Regions from separate parts of the Cytobacillus pseudoceanisediminis genome, predicted to be linked through region 3. Evidence: a T-box and tRNA genes for the amino acid it is inferred to sense, from the RefSeq annotation. Region 3 holds a T-box; the other regions hold tRNA genes.

Region 1 (4,564 bases), 2.1 Mb from region 3:
AAGTCGAGCAGGGACGAAAGTCGGGCTTAGTGATCCGGTGGTTCCGCATGGAAGGGCCATCGCTCAACGGATAAAAGCTACCCCGGGGATAACAGGCTTATCTCCCCCAAGAGTCCACATCGACGGGGAGGTTTGGCACCTCGATGTCGGCTCATCGCATCCTGGGGCTGTAGTCGGTCCCAAGGGTTGGGCTGTTCGCCCATTAAAGCGGTACGCGAGCTGGGTTCAGAACGTCGTGAGACAGTTCGGTCCCTATCCGTCGTGGGCGCAGGAAATTTGAGAGGAGCTGTCCTTAGTACGAGAGGACCGGGATGGACGCACCGCTGGTGTACCAGTTGTCTTGCCAAAGGCATCGCTGGGTAGCTATGTGCGGAAGGGATAAGTGCTGAAAGCATCTAAGCATGAAGCCCCCTCGAGATGAGATTTCCCATAGCGTCAAGCTAGTAAGATCCCTGAAAGATGATCAGGTTGATAGGTCAGAGGTGGAAGCGTGGCGACATGTGGAGCTGACTGATACTAATCGATCGAGGACTTAACCAAAACGAAAAGCGGAGGCGACTGTTCAACTTCGAGAGAAGTTAGGAGCCGAAGCTAGACAAGTTATTGGTGAATACTCGGCAAATTCTTCTTCATACATTATCTAGTTTTGAGGGAACGAAAAATAGTAAATTTCCTCTTGAAAAATGATAAAAAGACGGTATAATAATACTTGTCTTTGAAAAATAGTCTGGTGGCGATAGCGAGAAGGTCACACCCGTTCCCATACCGAACACGGAAGTTAAGCTTCTCAGCGCCAATGGTAGTTAGGGGCTGTCCCCTTGTGAGAGTAGGACGCTGCCGGGCTGTTTTACAAATATCACTATTCCGCAGTAGCTCAGTGGTAGAGCATTCGGCTGTTAACCGAACGGTCGTAGGTTCGAATCCTACCTGCGGAGCCAAATGGAGAGCTGTCCGAGTGGCCGAAGGAGCACGATTGGAAATCGTGTATACGCTAACCGCGTATCAAGGGTTCAAATCCCTTGCTCTCCGCCATTATTAATTCTATATTGGCCCCTTGGTCAAGCGGTTAAGACACCGCCCTTTCACGGCGGTAACACGGGTTCGAATCCCGTAGGGGTCACCATAATGGAGGATTAGCTCAGCTGGGAGAGCATCTGCCTTACAAGCAGAGGGTCGGCGGTTCGATCCCGTCATCCTCCACCATATTATTGTCGCGGGGTGGAGCAGTCCGGTAGCTCGTCGGGCTCATAACCCGAAGGTCGCAGGTTCAAATCCTGCCCCCGCAATTTGGTCCGGTAGTTCAGTTGGTTAGAATGCCTGCCTGTCACGCAGGAGGTCGCGGGTTCGAGTCCCGTCCGGACCGCCATTTTTACAATATTAATAATATTTGGCTCAGTAGCTCAGTCGGTAGAGCAAAGGACTGAAAATCCTTGTGTCGGCGGTTCGATTCCGTCCTGAGCCACCTTTACTGAATTGATTTGCCGGTGTAGCTCAATTGGTAGAGCAACTGACTTGTAATCAGTAGGTTGGGGGTTCAAGTCCTCTCGCCGGCACCATTTTTTTATGTTAATATGGAGGGGTAGCGAAGTGGCTAAACGCGGCGGACTGTAAATCCGCTCCTTCGGGTTCGGCAGTTCGAATCTGCCCCCTCCACCATTTATATAGGGGTATAGTTTAATGGTAAAACGAAGGTCTCCAAAACCTTTGATGTGGGTTCGATTCCTACTACCCCTGCCAATTTTATAATGGCGGCTGTGGCGAAGTGGTTAACGCATCGGATTGTGGCTCCGACACTCGTGGGTTCGATTCCCATCAGTCGCCCCATAATTTTAAAGTAACAGTACGAGTATAACTCTCATATAAATGTAATATGAACGATCAATGGGCTATAGCCAAGCGGTAAGGCACCGGACTTTGACTCCGTCACTCGCAGGTTCGAATCCTGCTAGCCCAGCCATTTTGCGGAAGTAGTTCAGTGGTAGAACATCACCTTGCCAAGGTGGGGGTCGCGGGTTCGAATCCCGTCTTCCGCTCCAGAATAAACTTCAATTTATGGCGGCATAGCCAAGTGGTAAGGCAGAGGTCTGCAAAACCTTTACCACCGGTTCGAATCCGGTTGCCGCCTCCATAATCTAAATCTTGATTCGCTGATATACGCCGGGGTGGCGGAACTGGCAGACGCACAGGACTTAAAATCCTGCGGTAGGTGACTACCGTACCGGTTCGATTCCGGTCCTCGGCACCACAAGATTTACTACATTTTAATATGCCGGTGTGGCGGAATTGGCAGACGCGCACGACTCAAAATCGTGTTCCTTCTGGAGTGTCGGTTCGACCCCGACCACCGGTATCTAAAAAAGGTTTCCTAATAGGGAAACCTTTTTTGTTGTTAATTAAAATCTGTGCAAATTTTAAAGCGGAAAGCAAATATCAATGCAGCCCTTCTGCTGATTGTGATGCAAGTTGTTTCAATGCAGGGTTCCGAACGATTCAGAGGGTGGTTTCGAAATGGGGTTCTGAACTGTTCGGAAGTAATTCAAAAGGACATAATTATTGACTTAGCAGGAGGAAAAAAACGATGTGTCCTAATGTTGTGAATTGAGCGGAACTAATAACTGAAGAGGCGAAAAAGAATCTCTAAATTTCGAAGATGTTATGTGAACGGAACTTATGCACCAAAATAGAGCCAGAAAGATTCGATGACTTTATGTGAACGGAACTAATGAAGCAGAATAGTGCCGTTCAGTTTCAAAGATGTCATGTGAATGGAACTAATGCAAGAGAATAGTGCCGTTCAGTTTCAAAGATGTCACATGAATGGAACTAATGCAAGTGAATAGTGCCGTTCAGTTTCATGATGTCAAGTGAGCGGAACTAATGCAGCAGAATAAAGCCATTAAGGTTCGATAACCTCAGTGAATGGAACTAATAATTCTGAATAGAGCCCTTCAGTATCGATAGTGTGATCTAAAAGAATCTAATGATGTTTGCTTATTCATGAATCGTGTGAGGATAGCCGAAGGGGACATGCCATACTGTTAAAAATAAACTACTCAACATAATTGTGTTTTATTCAAAGTAAGAAGTCTTGCCATGAATGATATGATTAAAGTTGTTTGATAGGATTTTCCGGATTTTTTCTTTGAAATAATATCAGAACACCATTCATGCACAATATTGGTTGTTAGCATCATATCGGGAAACATAACTCTAAACTCTTTAACACTTCTAACGATTGCCAATTCGACATCTTCTTTGTATCCGCAATTCTTACATACTAAAGCAGCTCTGTGCAATCGATCCATAAAGTGCTGGCAAGAAGCACACTTAACCCCCTTCTCCAATCCCTCAAATGTATACTCAAATCGCCTTCCATAAGGAATATCCTCCAAATGCAAAGACAGTAACTTGTCTGCCAGCATTAAATGGTTCTTATTTGCCGGTTGAGATTTCAATTTTAATTTGTCTATAAATCGGTTAATTTGTGCTGGAAATATAGCAGGAAGATTCATTGTGGCTTGATACAATTGAAATTCGGGGTTAATAAAAATAAGAAGAGCCTTAAGAGGGGTTTCTACTCCCAATTTCTGCAGAAGTCTTCTCAGGAGGGATTCACTTCGCTGAAGCTGCAGAAGAGGATTTTTAACTTCAGTATTTGCTGGTACTGTATACCATCTGTTTTGTTCGATATAAAAGTCTCCCTCATAATTCTTAACTTCAAAAAGATAGATACAGCCTCCAGTGAATAATAGTGAATCTATTTGGAAAAGGGTGTTACTGTAATCGAACAATAAATCATTAAGAATAATCCATTCCTCAGGCGAATGTTCTAGTAGTTCATCAAATTTCTTCTCACCTGAAAAACCTTTTTCTAAATTAAGAAAGAGGCTGTAATCTTTTGGGGAAAGCCGCATTCTTCCATGTAAACACTGAAGCAATTTTAATTCTTCCGGTTCATAACGATATTTTAATATCATAGCCCACATCCCTATATTCAAGATAGCTTCATTCTATGCAATGTATTCGATTAACACAAGTTAAACCTTTTAAACAAGTCAAAATATTGCACCTTTTTAGTCAATTCAGTCACCTATATATGCAAACGGTTTCAAATATAATGTAGGAAAGCGTTTGCAAGAGATAAGGGGGCGGTGAAAAGATTTGGAGACAAAGATTGAGGTCGGGGAAGCAGCAGTCAATTCAGAGGTTAAAACAGTATCCAGGAAAAAAGCAAATCTGAAAAAAATGCTAACATACAGTGCTTTTGTAGGACCGGCATTGATTTTTTTCCTGGTGATTCAAATCATTCCTTTTTTGATGGGTATTTATTATTCCTTTACTTCCTGGAATGGTGTCAGTTCTGTGGTTGAGTGGGTAGGACTTGAAAATTATTTAAAGATCTTTAAGAATGATCCTAAGTTTTTTGATTCCTTTATTTTTACTACCAAGTTTATGTTAGCTTCGGTTATTATTAGTAATTTACTAGGTTTTGGGCTTGCGTTATTATTGAACGCAGCATTGAAGTCCAGGAACTTATTGCGGACTGTGTTTTTCATTCCTAATG
Region 2 (4,564 bases), 1.2 Mb from region 3:
ATGATGATTTGACGTCATCCCCACCTTCCTCCGGTTTGTCACCGGCAGTCACCTTAGAGTGCCCAACTGAATGCTGGCAACTAAGATCAAGGGTTGCGCTCGTTGCGGGACTTAACCCAACATCTCACGACACGAGCTGACGACAACCATGCACCACCTGTCATCCTGTCCCCCGAAGGGGAACGCCCTATCTCTAGGGTTGTCAGGAGATGTCAAGACCTGGTAAGGTTCTTCGCGTTGCTTCGAATTAAACCACATGCTCCACCGCTTGTGCGGGCCCCCGTCAATTCCTTTGAGTTTCAGCCTTGCGGCCGTACTCCCCAGGCGGAGTGCTTAATGCGTTTGCTGCAGCACTAAAGGGCGGAAACCCTCTAACACTTAGCACTCATCGTTTACGGCGTGGACTACCAGGGTATCTAATCCTGTTTGCTCCCCACGCTTTCGCGCCTCAGCGTCAGTTACAGACCAAAGAGTCGCCTTCGCCACTGGTGTTCCTCCACATCTCTACGCATTTCACCGCTACACGTGGAATTCCACTCTTCTCTTCTGCACTCAAGTTCCCCAGTTTCCAATGACCCTCCCCGGTTGAGCCGGGGGCTTTCACATCAGACTTAAGGAACCGCCTGCGCGCGCTTTACGCCCAATAATTCCGGACAACGCTTGCCACCTACGTATTACCGCGGCTGCTGGCACGTAGTTAGCCGTGGCTTTCTGGTTAGGTACCGTCAAGGTACCGGCAGTTACTCCGGTACTTGTTCTTCCCTAACAACAGAGTTTTACGATCCGAAAACCTTCATCACTCACGCGGCGTTGCTCCGTCAGACTTTCGTCCATTGCGGAAGATTCCCTACTGCTGCCTCCCGTAGGAGTCTGGGCCGTGTCTCAGTCCCAGTGTGGCCGATCACCCTCTCAGGTCGGCTACGCATCGTTGCCTTGGTGAGCCGTTACCTCACCAACTAGCTAATGCGCCGCGGGCCCATCTGTAAGTGATAGCCGAAACCATCTTTCAGCTTTCCCTCATGTGAGGGAAAGAATTATCCGGTATTAGCCCCGGTTTCCCGGAGTTATCCCAGTCTTACAGGCAGGTTGCCCACGTGTTACTCACCCGTCCGCCGCTGACTTCAGGGAGCAAGCTCCCATCTGTCCGCTCGACTTGCATGTATTAGGCACGCCGCCAGCGTTCGTCCTGAGCCAGGATCAAACTCTCCATATAAGAGTTGATTAAGCTCATAAGTTGTCTTTTCAAAAAAGACTAAAGAATTAACGTTGACGTTTTTGTTCGTTCAGTTTTCAAAGATCAATCAGAAAGTTTGGAGCGGGTGAAGGGAATCGAACCCTCATCATCAGCTTGGAAGGCTGAGGTTTTACCACTAAACTACACCCGCATATAAAATTATTGTTTCCCGAATGGTCGGGAAGACAGGATTCGAACCTGCGACCCCTTGGTCCCAAACCAAGTGCTCTACCAAGCTGAGCTACTCCCCGTAATATGGCGCGCCCGAGAGGAGTCGAACCCCTAACCTTTTGATCCGTAGTCAAACGCTCTATCCAATTGAGCTACGGGCGCATCTTTTAAAGCAACTCTTATATTATATCAACCTAGATTTCAAAAGTCAACAACTTTTTTGGTGCGGCCGAGAGGACTTGAACCTCCACGGGGTTGCCCCCACTAGGCCCTCAACCTAGCGCGTCTGCCATTCCGCCACGACCGCTTAATGAAGCGACAAGTAACATCATACCAAAACGTAGCACTTATCTCAATGGTAATTAATGGTGCGGGTGAAGGGAGTCGAACCCCCACGCCTTGCGGCGCCAGATCCTAAGTCTGGTGCGTCTGCCAATTCCGCCACACCCGCAATATGAAATTAAAATGGTGAGCCATGAAGGACTCGAACCTTCGACCCTCTGATTAAAAGTCAGATGCTCTACCGACTGAGCTAATGGCTCATACTTTTATGAGACTTCCTAAAGCCTGTTGTGTGCAGTCAGATGTTCCAAAGCTAAACGCTTTGTCACGGATTGCTATTCGGATGAAGAAATTCACTGATGCTGCAATCTGCTCTACCGACTGAGCTAATGGCTCATCAAAAATGGCTGGGCTAGCAGGATTCGAACCTGCGAGTGACGGAGTCAAAGTCCGGTGCCTTACCGCTTGGCTATAGCCCAATAACAAATGGCGGTCCCGACGGGAATCGAACCCGCGATCTCCTGCGTGACAGGCAGGCATGTTAACCGCTACACCACGGGACCATCCACATAAAACCGTCGGAAACAAAAAAGTGACCCGTACGGGATTCGAACCCGTGTTACCGCCGTGAAAGGGCGGTGTCTTAACCGCTTGACCAACGGGCCATTGTGAGAATTTTCTGGCGGAGAAGGAGGGATTTGAACCCTCGCGCCGCTTACGCGACCTACACCCTTAGCAGGGGCGCCTCTTCAGCCACTTGAGTACTTCCCCAAATATGGCTCCGCAGGCAGGATTCGAACCTGCGACCGTTCGGTTAACAGCCGAATGCTCTACCACTGAGCTACTGCGGAATAATAATGAACTTTATCGATAAAACAGTTAACATCTTATCGACTCTTCATATTATAAGGACGGAGGCTATAAAAGTCAAGCTTGTTTTTAGAAGAATTTATTAGCCGTTTATCCTGTTTTGTCCTGCGACAATTATTAAATATAAAGTGTACTTAATCTAATGTCAATTCTTTTTTAAACTAATTTCCCCTTGCATTTACCGCAAACATATTTCCTCGTATCAACCATTCTTTTTCTTTGATAAGTTTGACCGCATTCCTTACACATATAAACAAGAATCTTAGCAGATCTATTTGTTTTTGGATGATCAGGCAAGGCCGAACAAAATCGAGGTGCTCCCACTTTTTTCATTAGCATTCTGAAATCCTGATCACGATGTTTATATCCTTTTCCTTCTAAATGCAAATGATAATGACAAAGCTCGTGCTTAATAATTCCTTCTAATTCTCCGACCCCAAGCTGCTCATAATACTTTTTGTTTATTTCAACATGATGTGAACTCAGCATATATCTTCCGCCAGTCGACCTGAGGCGTGAATTAAAATAAGCCTGATGGCGAAAGGGCTTGCCGAAGCTTTCTAAGGATATCTTTTCAACAAGTGTCTGAAGCTCCTGGTCATTCATAACAATGTTTTTCCTCTCTTATCGTAAACATGACAACCTATTATAGCATACATTATATATACCTATTATAGCTCTGAACTCGCTTTGCTGCCCTAGGGAGCGATTATCAGATTCCAATACACGGGAGGTAAATCAGATGCCTGTATGGTTTCAAAACCAAATCCAGCGTGCTTTTTATGAAAAGGACCGGTATCAGATCAAGCTGCTGAATCAGTGCTGGTTTTTCTATAGAAAGAAACACTGCTCATAAAATATGGCGAGCCTGAGATATACCAGCTAAAAGCAGCTACAGCCCTTTGAAAACCTCACAAGCATAGGCCAAATCACGCTAGAAATATTGATTTCCGGCGTGATTTGGCTTATGACTCGAAGAACAAGCCATTTAAGCCAGCAAAACAAAGGAATGTTAATTAGTTTGGTCAAGCATAGTTAAGGCGACTCTTCCCTTGTGCTTATCAACAGAGTCAACCCAGACTGTTACTACATCCCCAACGGACACGACATCCAGCGGATGTTTGACAAATTGGCGGCTAAGTTTGGATATATGAACAAGGCCATCCTGTTTGACTCCGATATCAACGAATGCACCAAAGTCGACAACATTTCTCACTGTCCCTTGAAGCTCCATCCCTTCCTGCAGATCCTCAAGTTTCAGGACTTCTTTCTTTAGGAGTGGCTTTGGCAGCTCATCACGCGGATCCCTTTCAGGTCTCATTAAGGCATCAATAATATCTCTCAGTGTAAGTTCACCAATTTCAAGCTCCCGGGCTGTCTGGCTGATATTTATGCCTTTTAGTGCTTCCCTTAATGATTGTGTTCCAAGGTCACTGGATTTAAAGCCGAGATTAGCAAGCAATTTATTTACTACTGCATACGTTTCAGGGTGTATACCAGTCCGGTCCAGAGGTTCTTTCCCATCGATAATCCGCAGGAAGCCTATTGCCTGTTCATAGGTTTTGGCGCCAAGGCGCGGAATCTTTTTCAACTGCTTGCGGTCTGTAAATTTCCCTTCTTCTTCTCGTTTCTTGATTATATTCACAGCAACTGTTTTTGAAAGGCCAGCTACATGCTGCAGCAGCGAAGATGAAGCTGTATTTACATTGACACCCACTTGGTTTACCGCTGTCTCTACAACAAAAGAGAGTGATTCTGACAGCTTTTTCTGAGATACGTCATGCTGATATTGGCCAACCCCCACGGACTTGGGATCAATCTTAACCAATTCTGCAAGAGGATCCTGGAGGCGGCGGGCGATGGATACAGCACTCCTTTCTTCCACCTGAAAATCAGGAAACTCTTCTCTGGCAAGGTCTGAGGCAGAATATACGCTCGCCCCTGCTTCATTGACAATTAGGTAGAATATCTCCTCTTTCATGTCCTTTAAAATGTCAGCGATGAACT
Region 3 (4,564 bases):
ATGATGATTTTTGGCTACTGGTGGCTGAAGCGGATGATCACAAAGGCTGTAAACAAAGGAGAAACCTTTGAATCCCGAAAGCAGGATCCTGTAACTGAGAATAAGGAATTACCGCACCCTTTTATGGGGGTTCTCCCATTGGCTGTTGTTTTAATTATCTCATTCGTATTCCATGATTCTCTTGCACAATCTGCACTTATTCTTGCATTACTGGGCGGAGTTATTGCCACATATCTATTGAACAGAAAGTATTTCACAAATTTCTGGAATGCTGTGTCTGATGGTACATTAGGCGCATTAATAGCGATTGGGAATACAGCTGCTGTTGTCGGGTTCGGCGGAGTGGCAAAGGCAGTTCCTGCATTTGCCACAGCAGTAGATTGGATGACAAGCATTCCTGGGAGCCCGCTGATAGGCGGTGCCATAGCAGTAAGTGTTATCGCCGGCATGACCGGTTCAGCTTCAGGCGGGCAGGCCATCGCATTGCCGATTCTGGCCCCGCATTATATGGACATGGGCGTCAATGCAGAAGCCCTGCACAGAACAGTAGCCATTTCATCCGGTGCTCTGGATTCCTTGCCGCATAATGGCTATGTCGTTACCACTGTACGGGCTATCTGCGGGGAATCTCACCAGGCTGCATATGGAGCGGTAGCGGCTGTTACAGTAATCGTTCCGCTGATTGGTTTAGCACTTGCGATTGTATTATTCTCACTCGGTCTAGGAATCTAATTTCGGCAGGGGCTCATAAAATAGAGCCCCGGCTTTGTTTTTGAAAGGAGCTTATTCATGGTACAAAATAAAGTAGTTTTTATAACCGGTGCAGCGCAGGGAATTGGCTATGAAATAGGCAAGAGATTTGCTGAACACGGCTCGAAAATCGTTCTGACAGATATTCAGGAAGAGGCTGTGAAAAAAGCTGCAGAAAATTTGCAGAATGAAGGTTTTGAAGCAATCGGGCTTAAATGTGATGTGACCTTGGAGTCTGATATACAATCGGCCATCAATGAAACTGTCAGTCAATTCGGTGCCTTGGATGTGCTCATTAACAATGCAGGGCTGCAGCATGTTTCCTTTATTGAAGACTTTCCTACTGAAAAATTCGAGTTTCTTATCAAAGTAATGCTGACTGCACCGTTCATGGCCATTAAACATGTCATGCCCGTCATGAAAAAACAAAAGTCCGGCCGTATCCTGAACATGGCATCCATTAACGGTCTTGTTGGATTCGCGGGGAAAGCAGCTTATAACAGTGCCAAGCATGGCGTTATAGGCCTTACTAAAGTCGCAGCATTGGAAGCTGCTGAAGATGGCATTACGGTCAATGCCATATGCCCGGGCTATGTGGATACACCACTCGTAAGAAATCAGCTGAATGACCTTGCTAAAACAAGAAATGTACCTATTGAAAAAGCGCTGGAAGAAGTCATTTATCCCTTAGTGCCGCAAAAGAGGCTGCTGAAGGTAGAAGAGATTGCAGATTATGCTATTTTTTTGGCTGGTGACGGAGCTAAAGGCATTACAGGACAGGCGGCAGTTATCGATGGAGGATATACTGTTCAGTAAATCAGGCACATTTTCTGAAAGATTGCATATTCTAGTTATTAAATTCCTGTCAGGATAAGCCTACTTGCATCCTGGCGGGAAATTTATTACAATAGTCATATTCCTATACTAAAATGCTTAGATAAGGAGCAGTAGTGGTGCAATAGCCCGTTATAGAGAGTTGACGGAAGGTGCAAGTCAGCCGGGCACATCATGAACTCGCCTTGGAGCAGCAAGTGTGAAGTACCAGTAATGCTTGCCGTTTTCCGCGTTAAGGATGAATGAAGCGAGTGACATGTTCACTAATGTGGGTGGTACCGCGGGAGATTTATACATAATCCTCTCGTCCCTTTTTTGGGATGAGAGGTTTTTTATTATATTTTTTAGGCTGTTTCGTAAAGTTGATTGCAGCGGAGGGCACTTGATCCTCGAAAATGCTGACGCATTTTCTTCGTGCGGTGCTCATTCATGGAGGGTTATTCAATGTCCTGCGGGTAGTGAGGAAAGTGAGAGACCCCGCAGGCGAAGCCGGGGAGGCTCTCATCTCTCCCGCGGGTTCGCTAAGTGCCTCGTGCTGAAATCAACGGGCAATATTCATAAGCCCAAAAACGGTTTATAAGAAAAGAGCCTGATTTTATTTTCATTAATAGGAGGAAACAAAAATGAGTTTCAATCATCAGGAGATTGAAAAAAGTGGCAAGGCTACTGGGAAGAAAATAAAACTTTTAAAACAACTGAAGATAAAGGCAAGCGCAAGTTTTATGCGCTTGATATGTTCCCTTATCCTTCAGGCGCAGGACTTCATGTCGGTCACCCGGAAGGATATACGGCAACAGACATCCTTTCCCGCATGAAGCGCATGCAAGGCTATAATGTTCTTCACCCAATGGGCTGGGATGCATTTGGTTTGCCTGCCGAGCAATATGCCCTTGATACAGGAAACGATCCTGCTGAATTCACAGAAAAGAATATCAACACCTTCCGACGCCAGATTAAGGCTTTAGGTTTTTCATATGACTGGGATCGTGAAGTAAACACAACAGACCCTGAATATTATAAATGGACTCAGTGGATTTTCTTAAAGCTTTATGAAAAAGGGCTTGCATATATCGATGAAGTAGCTGTTAACTGGTGTCCCGCACTTGGAACAGTACTTGCAAATGAAGAGGTCATCGACGGAAAAAGTGAACGAGGAGGCCATCCGGTAGAACGCCGTCCAATGAGACAGTGGATGCTAAAAATTACGGCTTATGCTGATCGCCTGCTTGAAGATCTTGATTTATTGGATTGGCCAGAGAGCCTTAAAGATATGCAGCGAAACTGGATCGGCCGTTCTGAAGGAGCAGAAGTAACGTTCAATATTGAAGGCCATGATGGAACGTTCACTGTTTTCACAACACGACCTGACACATTATATGGTGCAACATATGCTGTTCTTGCTCCAGAACATGCGCTTGTTGAAAAAATCACAGCAGATGGGCAGCGCGAGGCAGTTCAGGCTTACATTGACAAAGTAAAGAGCAAGAGCGATCTCGAGCGGACAGATCTTGCTAAAGAAAAAACAGGTGTCTTCACTGGTGCTTATGCGATTAACCCGGTCAATGGCGAAAAAATGCCAATCTGGATTGCAGATTATGTTTTAGCCAGCTATGGAACTGGGGCCATCATGGCGGTTCCAGCCCATGACGAGCGCGACTATGAGTTCGCCAAGCAATTTGATCTGCCTATTAAAGAAGTCGTTGCCGGCGGAGAAGTTGGAAAAGAAGCATACACTGGCGATGGCGAGCATGTTAACTCAGGTTTCCTTGATGGATTAAACAAAGAGGAAGCGATTGAGAAAATGATCGCATGGCTTGAAGAGAAAGGCATTGGCACTAAGAAGGTTACTTATCGTCTTCGTGACTGGCTATTCAGCCGCCAGCGTTATTGGGGCGAGCCGATTCCAGTGATCCACTGGGAAGATGGCACAATGACTGCCGTGCCGGAAGATCAGCTGCCATTAGTGCTTCCAAAAACAACGGAAATCAAACCATCCGGCACTGGAGAGTCACCATTAGCCAACATCGATGAGTGGGTTAATGTCGTGGATCCTGAAACAGGCAAGAAGGGCCGCAGGGAAACGAACACAATGCCACAATGGGCAGGCAGCTGCTGGTACTATCTTCGCTATATTGATCCGAAAAACAGTGAAGCTCTTGCAGATCCTGAGAAATTAAAAGAATGGCTTCCGGTTGATATTTATATCGGCGGAGCTGAACATGCGGTTCTTCATCTCCTATATGCCCGCTTCTGGCACAAGGTCCTTTATGATGTGGGAATTGTCCATACGAAGGAACCGTTCCAAAAGTTATTTAACCAAGGTATGATTCTTGGGGAAAATAATGAAAAAATGAGTAAATCAAAAGGCAATGTCGTTAATCCGGATGAAATTGTAGCAAGCCATGGTGCTGATACTCTTCGTCTATACGAAATGTTCATGGGGCCTCTTGAAGCTTCCATCGCATGGTCTACAAATGGATTGGATGGTTCAAGAAGATTCCTTGACCGCATCTGGCGTTTGTTTGTGGAAGAGACTGGTGAATTAAGCCAGGGAATTCAGGACATTGAAGAAGGCAGCAGCCTTGAAAAGGTTTACCACCAAACGGTGAAAAAAGTAACTGAGGACTACGAAGGGCTGCGTTTCAACACAGCTATTTCTCAAATGATGGTATTCATCAATGAAGCATATAAAGCAGATGTGCTTCCAAAGGCCTTTGCAGAAGGCTTTGTTAAAATGCTTTCACCCATTGCTCCACACATGTCCGAAGAGCTTTGGTCTAAATTAGGCCATGGTGAATCCATTGCTTATGAAGCTTGGCCTGCATATGATGAAGCCAAAATGATAGATGATGAAGTCGAAATCGTTATCCAAATCAACGGTAAAGTTAAAGCAAAGCTTATGGTTCCTGCCGATGCCAAAAAAGACCTATTGGAGCAAATCGCAATGGGCGATGACAAAGTAAAAGAACAAATTGACGGA

Evidence for each region. The T-box of region 3 lies ahead of leuS (leucine--tRNA ligase). A T-box ahead of a tRNA ligase gene usually reads a tRNA of that ligase, here a tRNA-Leu.
Region 1: it has a tRNA-Leu gene. The T-box ahead of leuS (leucine--tRNA ligase) is inferred to sense a tRNA for this amino acid. The anticodon was not compared.
Region 2: it has a tRNA-Leu gene. The T-box ahead of leuS (leucine--tRNA ligase) is inferred to sense a tRNA for this amino acid. The anticodon was not compared.

What each region holds. Positions count from the first base shown of each region.
Region 1 is NZ_CP097349.1:2,911,736-2,916,299, reverse strand. It holds rRNA gene M5V91_RS15700 (23S ribosomal RNA) at 1-540, shown strand, start outside; rRNA gene rrf (5S ribosomal RNA) at 727-843, shown strand; tRNA gene M5V91_RS15690 (tRNA-Asn) at 864-938, shown strand; tRNA gene M5V91_RS15685 (tRNA-Ser) at 942-1,032, shown strand; tRNA gene M5V91_RS15680 (tRNA-Glu) at 1,049-1,123, shown strand; tRNA gene M5V91_RS15675 (tRNA-Val) at 1,128-1,203, shown strand; tRNA gene M5V91_RS15670 (tRNA-Met) at 1,213-1,286, shown strand; tRNA gene M5V91_RS15665 (tRNA-Asp) at 1,290-1,366, shown strand; tRNA gene M5V91_RS15660 (tRNA-Phe) at 1,390-1,462, shown strand; tRNA gene M5V91_RS15655 (tRNA-Thr) at 1,481-1,556, shown strand; tRNA gene M5V91_RS15650 (tRNA-Tyr) at 1,574-1,656, shown strand; tRNA gene M5V91_RS15645 (tRNA-Trp) at 1,664-1,737, shown strand; tRNA gene M5V91_RS15640 (tRNA-His) at 1,749-1,824, shown strand; tRNA gene M5V91_RS15635 (tRNA-Gln) at 1,883-1,957, shown strand; tRNA gene M5V91_RS15630 (tRNA-Gly) at 1,962-2,036, shown strand; tRNA gene M5V91_RS15625 (tRNA-Cys) at 2,055-2,128, shown strand; tRNA gene M5V91_RS15620 (tRNA-Leu) at 2,157-2,245, shown strand; tRNA gene M5V91_RS15615 (tRNA-Leu) at 2,269-2,350, shown strand; gene M5V91_RS15610 (nuclease-related domain-containing protein) at 3,054-3,977, opposite strand; partial or broken gene M5V91_RS15605 (carbohydrate ABC transporter permease) at 4,162-4,564, shown strand, end outside.
Region 2 is NZ_CP097349.1:3,886,051-3,890,614, forward strand. It holds rRNA gene M5V91_RS20920 (16S ribosomal RNA) at 1-1,213, opposite strand, end outside; tRNA gene M5V91_RS20925 (tRNA-Gly) at 1,312-1,385, opposite strand; tRNA gene M5V91_RS20930 (tRNA-Pro) at 1,409-1,485, opposite strand; tRNA gene M5V91_RS20935 (tRNA-Arg) at 1,491-1,567, opposite strand; tRNA gene M5V91_RS20940 (tRNA-Leu) at 1,627-1,712, opposite strand; tRNA gene M5V91_RS20945 (tRNA-Leu) at 1,772-1,856, opposite strand; tRNA gene M5V91_RS20950 (tRNA-Lys) at 1,872-1,947, opposite strand; tRNA gene M5V91_RS20955 (tRNA-Gln) at 2,092-2,166, opposite strand; tRNA gene M5V91_RS20960 (tRNA-Asp) at 2,175-2,250, opposite strand; tRNA gene M5V91_RS20965 (tRNA-Glu) at 2,281-2,352, opposite strand; tRNA gene M5V91_RS20970 (tRNA-Ser) at 2,368-2,458, opposite strand; tRNA gene M5V91_RS20975 (tRNA-Asn) at 2,464-2,538, opposite strand; gene M5V91_RS20980 (SprT family protein) at 2,714-3,163, opposite strand; gene cmpA (cortex morphogenetic protein CmpA) at 3,300-3,413, shown strand; gene M5V91_RS20990 (Tex family protein) at 3,570-4,564, opposite strand, start outside.
Region 3 is NZ_CP097349.1:5,039,105-5,043,668, forward strand. It holds gene M5V91_RS26930 (GntP family permease) at 1-732, shown strand, start outside; gene M5V91_RS26935 (3-hydroxybutyrate dehydrogenase) at 790-1,566, shown strand; T-box leader at 1,676-1,899, shown strand; partial or broken gene leuS (leucine--tRNA ligase) at 2,208-4,564, shown strand, end outside.